Regions from separate parts of the Citrobacter sp. VF227 genome, predicted to be linked through region 1. Evidence: predicted binding sites of a transcription regulator. Region 1 holds the regulator's gene; each other region holds the start of a gene.

Evidence for each region. Region 1 encodes LexA, which represses DNA repair genes until DNA is damaged. Its sites were predicted from a motif close to TNCTGTATGTACATACAGNA; they were not measured.
Region 2: a site for LexA is predicted at 1,789-1,808, ahead of dinB (DNA polymerase IV). Genes of this name have one in related genera too.
Region 3: a site for LexA is predicted at 1,371-1,390, ahead of metR (HTH-type transcriptional regulator MetR). Genes of this name have one in related genera too.

The regions. Positions count from the first base shown of each region.
Region 1 covers NZ_JBRFVF010000009.1:46,573-49,854, forward strand. Annotated here, with positions in the region: gene plsB (glycerol-3-phosphate 1-O-acyltransferase PlsB) at 1-1,054, opposite strand, end outside; gene ACU8YC_RS20765 (diacylglycerol kinase) at 1,226-1,594, shown strand; gene lexA (transcriptional repressor LexA) at 1,704-2,312, shown strand; gene dinF (MATE family efflux transporter DinF) at 2,383-3,282, shown strand, end outside.
Region 2 covers NZ_JBRFVF010000002.1:1,005,918-1,009,199, reverse strand. Annotated here, with positions in the region: gene ACU8YC_RS12250 (class II glutamine amidotransferase) at 1-716, shown strand, start outside; gene dpaA (peptidoglycan meso-diaminopimelic acid protein amidase) at 687-1,427, opposite strand; gene dinB (DNA polymerase IV) at 1,825-2,880, shown strand; gene pepD (cytosol nonspecific dipeptidase) at 2,932-3,282, opposite strand, start outside.
Region 3 covers NZ_JBRFVF010000013.1:60,094-63,375, reverse strand. Annotated here, with positions in the region: gene metE (5-methyltetrahydropteroyltriglutamate--homocysteine S-methyltransferase) at 1-1,304, opposite strand, end outside; gene metR (HTH-type transcriptional regulator MetR) at 1,422-2,375, shown strand; gene ACU8YC_RS23130 (carboxylate/amino acid/amine transporter) at 2,263-3,162, opposite strand; gene yigL (sugar/pyridoxal phosphate phosphatase YigL) at 3,238-3,282, opposite strand, start outside.

The sequences.
Region 1 (3,282 bases):
TAAAGAACGCGCCCAGGCGGCGGAAAATCGGACCTGCCGGCCAGAAATTCAGGTTGATACCGGCAGCGATGTGCGGTGGAACCAGCCCCTGATGATACAGAACGTACGACAGCAGCATATAGTCCATATGGCTGCGGTGGCACGGAACATAAACGATTTCATGCCCATCGTGCGCCAACTGACGTACACGTTCCGCATTATGAACGTTAATCCCCTGATACAGACGGTTCCAGGTAAAGCCCAGAATTCGGTCCGTGAGGCGGATCATCTCGTAGGAGAAGTTGGCGGCAATCTCTTCCATCAGTGCAATGGCATTTTGCTGTGCTTTTTCGTGGGAGATTTTTTTACTGCGCGCTTCATCTTCTACCGCGCGAGCGATCGCTTTTGACGCCAGCAGCTTATTAAACAGATCCTGGCGGGCAGGGAGGCGAGGGCCAACCGCGGCCAGACGCTGGCGAGCAAAATGCATACGCGCCACGCGTGCCAGTTTCTGAGCGATTATCTTATCCGTACCGTGTTCATCCGCCATACGACGCAGGGAGACTGATGGGGAGAAACGGACAAAACTGTCGCGACCCAGCCAGGACACAGCAAAGAATTTCTGTACGCCGTTCAGCATGCGCAGCGGCGGATTGACTTCGCCTTTTTCGCGTCCTGGCGCACGGCCAAACATCACCGAAACCGGCACCATCTGCACATCCAGGTCTGGATTGCTGCGATGCAGGTCGAGATAGTTATGGAACAGCTTGATGGACTCTTCTTTCGGCGTGTAATAGGTGAACACGCGCGGGCCGCCGTGAATAAACACGTAGCGCGGCAGCAGAGTCCCGTCTATCTCCAGCGGTTCCAGGGGATCGGGGAGATCGTGCACCAGACATTGGGCACGCAGCGTCAGCAAGTCTGCTTTTGAATTGTACGGTAGGACGTACATAATGGGACGAGACGTATCGAGTCCCAATTCCGGGGCAGGTTCTGCCGGAATAGACTTGCTTTTTACCAGGATGCTTAATGGTAAATTCAGTAATTTGTAGTAAATTCGTGGCCAGCCGGACATAAACGATGTAAAGCCTCTGGTTAATAATGCAAATGCGCTGCAAGGATATCAGAAAGTTTAGTGAATTTCTGTGGTATCCCGTCATACTTCGCGCTGCTTTGCCACCCCCTGAAACAAACGGGGTAACGTTACAATGACATTGACGCTAATAATGTAAAAAGGTTCTTTTTGATGGCCAATAATACCACTGGATTCACCCGAATTATCAAAGCTGCAGGCTATTCCTGGAAAGGTTTTCGCGCCGCATGGATCAATGAGGCGGCATTCCGCCAGGAAAGCGTTGCCGTACTGCTGGGCGTAGCTATCGCCTGCTGGCTGGACGTCGATGCGATTACCCGCGTGCTGTTAATTGGTTCCGTGATGCTGGTGATGATCGTTGAAATCCTCAACAGTGCGATTGAGGCGGTGGTTGATCGCATAGGCTCTGAGTATCACGAACTTTCCGGCCGGGCGAAAGATATGGGTTCTGCGGCGGTGTTGTTGTCTATTTTCGTTGCTCTGATCACCTGGGGCATTCTGTTGTGGTCGCATTTGCGATAAGGATTCCACATCTTCATAAATCTCCTGCTTTTTGTGCAGTTTGCGGTTCCAAAATCACCTTTAGCTGTATATACTCACAGCATAACTGTATATACACCCAGGGGGCGGAATGAAAGCGTTAACGGCCAGGCAGCAAGAGGTGTTTGATCTCATTAGAGATCACATCAGCCAGACAGGTATGCCACCGACGCGTGCGGAGATCGCGCAGCGTTTGGGGTTCCGTTCCCCAAACGCTGCTGAAGAACATCTGAAAGCGCTGGCGCGTAAAGGTGTGCTGGAAATTGTCTCCGGTGCATCGCGTGGTATTCGACTGCTGCAGGAAGAAGAAGAAGGATTACCGCTTGTCGGTCGTGTGGCGGCAGGCGAGCCACTTCTGGCGCAGCAGCACATCGAAGGCCACTACCAGGTCGATCCCTCATTGTTCAAACCGAACGCCGATTTTCTGCTGCGGGTTAGCGGTATGTCGATGAAAGATATCGGTATTATGGACGGCGATTTGCTGGCGGTGCATAAAACTCAGGACGTGCGTAACGGACAGGTTGTTGTTGCCCGTATCGACGACGAAGTCACGGTTAAGCGCCTGAAAAAGCAGGGCAACAAGGTTGAACTTCTGCCAGAAAACAGTGAATTTAAACCTATCGTTGTCGATCTGCGCGAGCAAAACTTCACCATTGAAGGGCTGGCGGTAGGCGTCATTCGTAACGGTGAATGGCTGTAATCATGTATTAATACTGTGGCGCATTCTGCGCCACAGCTAGTTTTCACTTCTTTTCATCAGGCTTTCCTGTATGCCTTTCTTTACCGCCTCTGATAAAGCGCTCTGGCACCTCGCCTTACCGATGATCTTCTCCAATATCACCGTTCCCTTGCTGGGGCTGGTGGATACTGCTGTGATTGGTCATCTGGACAGCCCGGTCTATCTTGGCGGCGTTGCTGTCGGGGCCACGGCGACCAGTTTTCTCTTTATGCTGCTTCTTTTTTTGCGCATGAGTACCACCGGTCTTACCGCGCAGGCATTTGGTGCGAAAAATCCACAGGCGCTGGCGCGCGCGCTGGTACAGCCGCTGATGCTGGCACTGGGCGCAGGGGTACTTATCGCGCTGTTTCGCACGCCGATTATCGATTTAGCGCTGCATATTGTCGGGGGAAGTGAACCTGTACTTGAACAAGCCCGGCGTTTCCTTGAAATCCGCTGGCTCAGCGCGCCAGCCTCGCTGGCGAATCTGGTGCTGCTCGGCTGGTTGCTGGGCGTGCAGTATGCGCGAGCGCCGGTTATCCTGCTGATTGTCGGCAATATTCTCAACATTGCGCTCGATTTATGGCTGGTGATGGGTCTGCATATGAACGTGCAGGGTGCGGCACTGGCAACGGTGATTGCTGAATATGCCACACTGCTTATCGGTCTGATGATGGTGCGCAAAGTCCTGCATATGCGCGGAATATCGCTGGCAATGTTGAAACAGGCGTGGCGGGGCAACTTCCGTCGTTTGTTGGCACTCAACCGTGACATCATGCTGCGTTCGCTGCTGTTGCAGCTCTGCTTTGGGGCCATTACGGTGCTGGGGGCGCGTCTGGGAGGCGATATCATTGCGGTTAATGCCGTACTGATGACTTTGCTGACGTTTACCGCTTATGCACTGGACGGATTTGCCTATGCCGTGGAAGCGCATTCGGGCCAGGCCTATGGG
Region 2 (3,282 bases), on a different contig from region 1:
GCTTCACCGGGTTGGTTCAGCGCGGCGGAGGTACCGGTCCGCACAAAGACGGCTGGGGGATTACTTTTTATGAAGGTAAGGGCTGCCGTACGTTTAAAGATCCGCAACCCAGCTTTAATTCGCCTATCGCCAAACTGGTACAAGACTATCCCATCAAATCCTGTTCTGTGATTGCCCATATTCGTCAGGCGAACCGTGGCGAAGTAGCACTGGAAAATACCCATCCATTTACGCGAGAGCTGTGGGGACGTAACTGGACGTACGCTCATAACGGCCAGCTCAGCGGCTATAAATCGTTGGAAACCGGTAATTTCCGTCCGGTCGGGGAAACCGACAGCGAAAAAGCATTTTGCTGGCTACTGCATAAGCTGACTGAGCGCTATCCACGCACGCCTGGCAATATGACGGCAGTATTTAAGTATATCGCGGTGCTGGCAGGAGAACTGCGAGAGAAGGGGGTCTTCAACATGCTGCTGTCTGACGGGCGTTATGTGATGGCCTTCTGTTCGACTAACCTGTTTTGGATCACCCGGCGTGCGCCATTTGGTGTAGCGACGTTGCTGGATCAGGATGTGGAAATCGATTTTAGCTCAGAGACCACACCCAATGATGTGGTCACCGTGATTGCCACGCAGCCGTTAACCGGCAATGAAACCTGGCAAAAGATTATGCCAGGCGAGTGGGCATTATTTTGTCTCGGGGAGCGCGTAGTTTGATGCCAGCTGCGGCTGGACCACTTCGTGACTCAACGGCTTGCTGATAACGTAACGGCCATCTACGACGGAAACTGTTGGTGGCTTACGCGTTTGTTCGAAGTAATCGTATCCCGGTTTTAGCTGTGACCAGAACTCTTTGTAATACGAGAATTTATGGCGCTGCATGTTGGCGTCGGTCATACGGAACGGATAAATGCTGACCTGCACGCTGGACTGCCCAAACACCAGCGCACCGGTGACAAACTGGAAAATCTCATCAATGCCGTTATCGGTCATCGCGTAGCAGCCGACGGAAACGCAGGCACCGTGAATCATCAGGTATTTACCTTCATAACCGTGTGCGCGGTCGTAGGCGTTAGGGAAACCAATGTTAATCGCTTTGTAAAAGCGGCTATCCGGTTTCAGCTGTCCGCGCTGTACGCTGTAAAATCCTTCCGGACTTTTGAAATCACCCTGACGCTGTTTCGGCCCTAAGCCGCCGGAATAATTGCAGATCTTATAACTGTCGAGCAATTGATACTGTTCGCCCATCTTGACGTACAGATCCAACGTTCGCTCTTCTTTAAAGATCTGGATATAGACAGGGGAGCCCATTAATTGCTGCTTATATTCTTTGCTGACAGGCGTAGTCGGGCTGCTGCTGCTCAGCAAACCGGCAAACGAAACGCACGGCAATAAAAGCATCGCAAGAAAAAATGCGATTTTACGCATACTACTTATTCCTTGATAAAACGATTACACACGCCAGGACGGCAAAAAGAGTCCCCAAATCGGATAAATCTGGATCTGGAGCGCTCACATTATCACCCAGAGAGTTTTTCGCAAGTCTCTCGTGCTGCGTTTACACTTTAGATTTTCTTTATACGGAAAATTGTGCTTAAAGTCTGTCAGGCGTGGCGTATTTTGTGGGTTAGCGAATTTTATGGTACACCGAACCTCATGAGTTAAATGAGACGCTGCGCGAGCGTGTGTACGCGACGGACAATTTGTGCGTTATCTGTGTGATGCGCGCTTTGTGATGAATGGACACGCACTGACGTTGCAGAGGAACTGACTTCTCATGTCGCAAAAATACTGTATACTTAAACAGTGTTGTGAGAGGTGAGTCATGCGCAAAATCATACATGTCGATATGGACTGCTTTTTCGCGGCGGTGGAAATGCGTGATAATCCCGCCCTGCGTGACATTCCCATTGCCATTGGCGGCAGTCGTGAACGCCGCGGGGTTATCAGCACAGCCAATTATCCGGCGCGTAAATTTGGCGTGCGCAGCGCAATGCCAACCGGAATGGCGTTAAAGCTGTGCCCGCATCTTACCCTGTTACCCGGTCGTTATGAGGCATACAAAGAAGCGTCATGCCAGATTCAGGCGATCTTCTCCCGCTATACCTCGCTGATTGAACCGCTTTCGCTGGATGAAGCCTATCTGGATGTCACCGACAGCGTTTACTGCCACGGCTCCGCGACGCTGATCGCCCAGGAGATCCGCCAGACGATCTTCAATGAACTACAGCTAACCGCCTCTGCGGGGATTGCGCCGGTTAAATTCCTGGCAAAAATCGCCTCCGATCTTAATAAACCCAACGGGCAATATGTGATAACCCCTGCTGATGTCCCTGAATTTCTCAAAACGTTACCGCTGGGGAAAATTCCTGGCGTCGGTAAAGTCTCCGCCGCTAAGCTGGAGTCGATGGGATTGCGTACCTGCGAAGATATTCAAAAATACGATCTGGCTACGCTGCTCAAACGTTTTGGTAAGTTTGGCCGCGTGTTGTGGGAGCGCAGTCAGGGAATTGACGAGCGGGACGTCAACAGCGACAGGCTGCGCAAATCCGTCGGCGTCGAGCGGACACTGGCGGAAGATATTCATCAGTGGTCAGAGTGTGAAGCGATTATTGAGCGGCTCTATCCCGAACTGGAACGGCGTCTGGCAAAGGTTAAGCCGGATCTCCTGATCGCCCGCCAGGGAATAAAACTCAAGTTTAATGATTTTCAGCAGACCACTCAGGAGCATGTCTGGCCGCGCTTAAATAAAGACGACTTAATTGCGACGGCACACAAAACCTGGGAAGCACGTCGGGGAGGGCGAGGTGTGAGGCTGGTGGGGTTACACGTCACGCTGCTGGATCCACAAATAGAAAGGCAGCTGTTATTGGGGTTGTGACATACATGTATTGCCGGATAAGCACAGCGCCATCCGGCATTTAACGCAGATTTACTTCGCCGGAATAGACTTCAGCAGTTCAGTCAGCAGCGTCCAGTAGTGGCCGACGCTTTCGATATGAACCTGCTCATCCGGGGAGTGCGGACCGGTGATGGTTGGCCCGATGGAAACCATGTCCATTTCCGGATACGGTTTTTTGAACAGGCCACATTCCAGACCAGCATGGATGATCTGAATGTTCGGCGTTTTATTGAACAGACGCTGATAGGTTTCACGAACCAGGTGCATAACCGGAGAGTTTGCATCCGGCTGCCAGCCTGGATACGCGCCTTTGGCTTCAGTTTTGGCGCCAGCCAGTTTACCCAGTGAATCCAGCATGCTCACCACGTAGTCTTTACCGCT
Region 3 (3,282 bases), on a different contig from region 1:
GGGAATGAGCCAATAGTCGTGGTCGGCCATGCCGGCAGATTAAAACGGGCACGTTGTGCCTCGGCGCGAACCGGGTAAGCGTTGGCGCGCTGGCTGTCCTGGGCGGTGATCGCCGCCAGACGTTTTTCCACTGCGGCGTTGTGGACGCGGGTAGAGTGACGACGAGCCTGAATTGGTGCGCTCCACGCCACAATTGCCGCCGTATCACCACTGTTTAGCGCATCGCGCAGCAGCGCCAGTTCGCCACATTTTTGCAGGGCGAAAGCAAACCAGCTCTTCACTTCCGCATCAAGGCGGGTTTCCACACTGAGATCGATGGGGCTATGCAGCAGAGAGCAGGAAGAGGCCACCCACAGATTACGTTTTCCGACGATATCTTTAATTTGCGCATATTTCTCACTGAGGTCGGCGCGCCATACGTTGCGCCCATTCACCAGACCCGCTGACAGCAGCCAGTCGGCAGGCAGATGCTTGTGCAGCTCGGCGACATCATCTTTACCATGCACGAAGTCAACGTGCAGCCCCTGTACCGGCAGCGCGGTAATGGTATCCAGATTCGGCGTGACGCCTTCAAAATAGGTGGTCAGCAGCAGCTTCACCTGGCCTTGCAGGGCGTCATAAGCCGGTTTAAAGGCATCCAGCCACGCTTGCGGCAACTCCAGCACCAGAGCCGGTTCATCGATTTGCACCCACTCAATACCCCGTTTTGCCAGCTCTGCCAGCACCTGCTGGTAAACCGGCAGAATATCGTTCAACAGACTCAGGCGATCAAACTGTTCGCCCTTCACTTTCCCCAGCCACAGGTAAGTTACCGGCCCCAGCAGCACAGGTTTCACCTTATGGCCAAGCGCCAGCGCTTCGTCTACTTCATCCAGCAGTTGCGTCCAGGTCAGTTTGAACTGCTGACCTTTGGTGAACTCCGGTACCATGTAGTGATAGTTGGTGTTAAACCATTTAGTCATTTCTGCCGCCGCCGCTGGCTCACCGGTCGGTGCGCGGCCACGACCAATGCGGAATAAGGTATCAATATCAACCGAACCGTCTTTGTTCTGATGACGAGCCGGAACGTTGCCGAGCAGCAGGCTGGTGGTCAGAACATGGTCGTACCAGGCAAAATCACCTACCGGCAGCAGGTCAACACCCGCCAGCTTCTGCTGATCCCAATGGCGGGCACGCAGCTCGCGGCCAACGGCCAGCAATTCTTCACGGGAGGAATTTCCCGCCCAGTAACTTTCTTGCGCTTTCTTCAACTCGCGACGAAGGCCAACACGAGGGAAACCGAGGGTGTGATTAAGTATTGTCATTATATGCCTCTTATTTAATTTGCAGGTTTTAGCCATCCAGATGTTTACACCGCTATATTTCGCAAGTACTGTATATTCCTCAAGCGCAATTTGTTCATGCCGAAGTGAAGGACTTTCATGATCGAGATTAAACACCTGAAAACGCTCCAGGCGTTGCGGAATAGTGGTTCGCTGGCAGCCGCCGCAGCGACGTTGCATCAGACCCAATCCGCCCTTTCTCACCAGTTCAGCGATCTGGAGCAGCGCCTTGGCTTTCGACTCTTTATCCGTAAAAGCCAGCCGCTGCGCTTTACGCCGCAGGGCGAAATTTTGCTGCAGCTGGCAAATCAGGTGTTGCCGCAAATTGGCCGGGCACTGCAGGCCTGCAACGAACCGCAGCAAACCCGGCTGCGAATCGCCATTGAATGCCACAGCTGTATCCAGTGGCTGACGCCCGCGCTGGAGAATTTTCGTGCCAACTGGCCGCAGGTGGAGATGGACTTTAAATCCGGTGTAACGTTTGATCCGCAACCGGCGCTACAGCAAGATGAGCTGGATCTGGTATTAACCTCCGACATTCTGCCGCGCAGTGGACTGCACTACTCACCGATGTTCGATTTTGAAGTCCGCCTGGTACTGGCGCCGGATCATCCGTTAGCCAGCAAAACGCAAATCACACCGGAAGATTTAGCCAGCGAGACGCTGCTTATTTACCCGGTGCAACGGAGTAGACTGGATGTCTGGCGGCATTTCTTACAGCCTGCGGGCGTGAGCCCGTCGCTGAAGAGCGTGGATAACACCCTGCTGCTGATTCAAATGGTTGCCGCCAGAATGGGTATCGCCGCGTTACCACACTGGGTGGTGGAGAGTTTTGAACGCCAGGGCCTGGTGGTGACCAAAACCCTGGGCGATGGATTGTGGAGCCGACTGTACGCCGCCGTGCGTGATGGCGAGCAGCGGCAGCCGGTCACGGAAGCGTTTATTCGCTCAGCGCGGAATCACGCCTGCGATCATCTGCCGTTTGTGCGGAGTGCGGAACGACCCACTTTCGATGTACCCACAGTGAGGCCACTATCACAGCCGCGCCAATGATGAAGCTTGGCCAGTGAGGCTGTTGATGCCAGATAGCCAGGTTGACCAACAGCCCGGCTGGCACATGCATATTGTTCATGATGCCCAACGTACCTGCATCCACTTGGGTCGCACCGTAGTTCCACATAAAGTAACCAATGCCGGACGCCGCCACGCCAAGAAATACCAGGATACCCCACTGTAGCGTAGTGGTAGGCATTTTCTGCGCATTGCCCAGCATGAACCAGGCCACGACAGCCACCATAAAGGCCCCCATGTAAAACCAGGCAAAAGCGTTATGCTGTGGCATTGGGCGGGTTTCCATCAGACGCTTATAGCCCACCATACCGATGGCAAAACTAATGTTGGAAAGCTGCACCAGCAGCAGGCCAGTCCAGAAGTGGCTGGTTACCTGATCGTAACGAATAATCCCCGCGCCAATCACCGCCAGTAACGCACTGAAAGCGTAGCTCCAACGCAGACGCCGCCCGCTCATCAGGTCATAAATCAGCGTGATGTAGAGCGGCGTCAGCACGGTGAAAAGCAATAGCTCTGAAACCGTCAGATACAGGTAGGCGTGAAAACTCAGCATATACATAATGCCAAGCTGCATGGCCCCCACCAGCATATACAGCGCGATTGTTTTTACGCTGTGCCCACGGGTACGTAAAAACGGCAGGAAAACCAGCGCCGCGAGTCCAACGCGCACCAGCACTGCAAAATAGCTATCGACATGACCAGCAAGGTACTCGCCAAACAGGCTGAAGGAAAAGGCCCACAAAATAGTGGTAATGATGAGTAGCGCCACAATGGATGTCTCTTAGAACAGGGAACATCCATTGTAGCGGAGAGTTTAGTTGACAACTGGTCAACTAAAGAACAATTACTTTAAAAAGAGATCGCGCAGGTAGTGCGGCACGGCATCGTC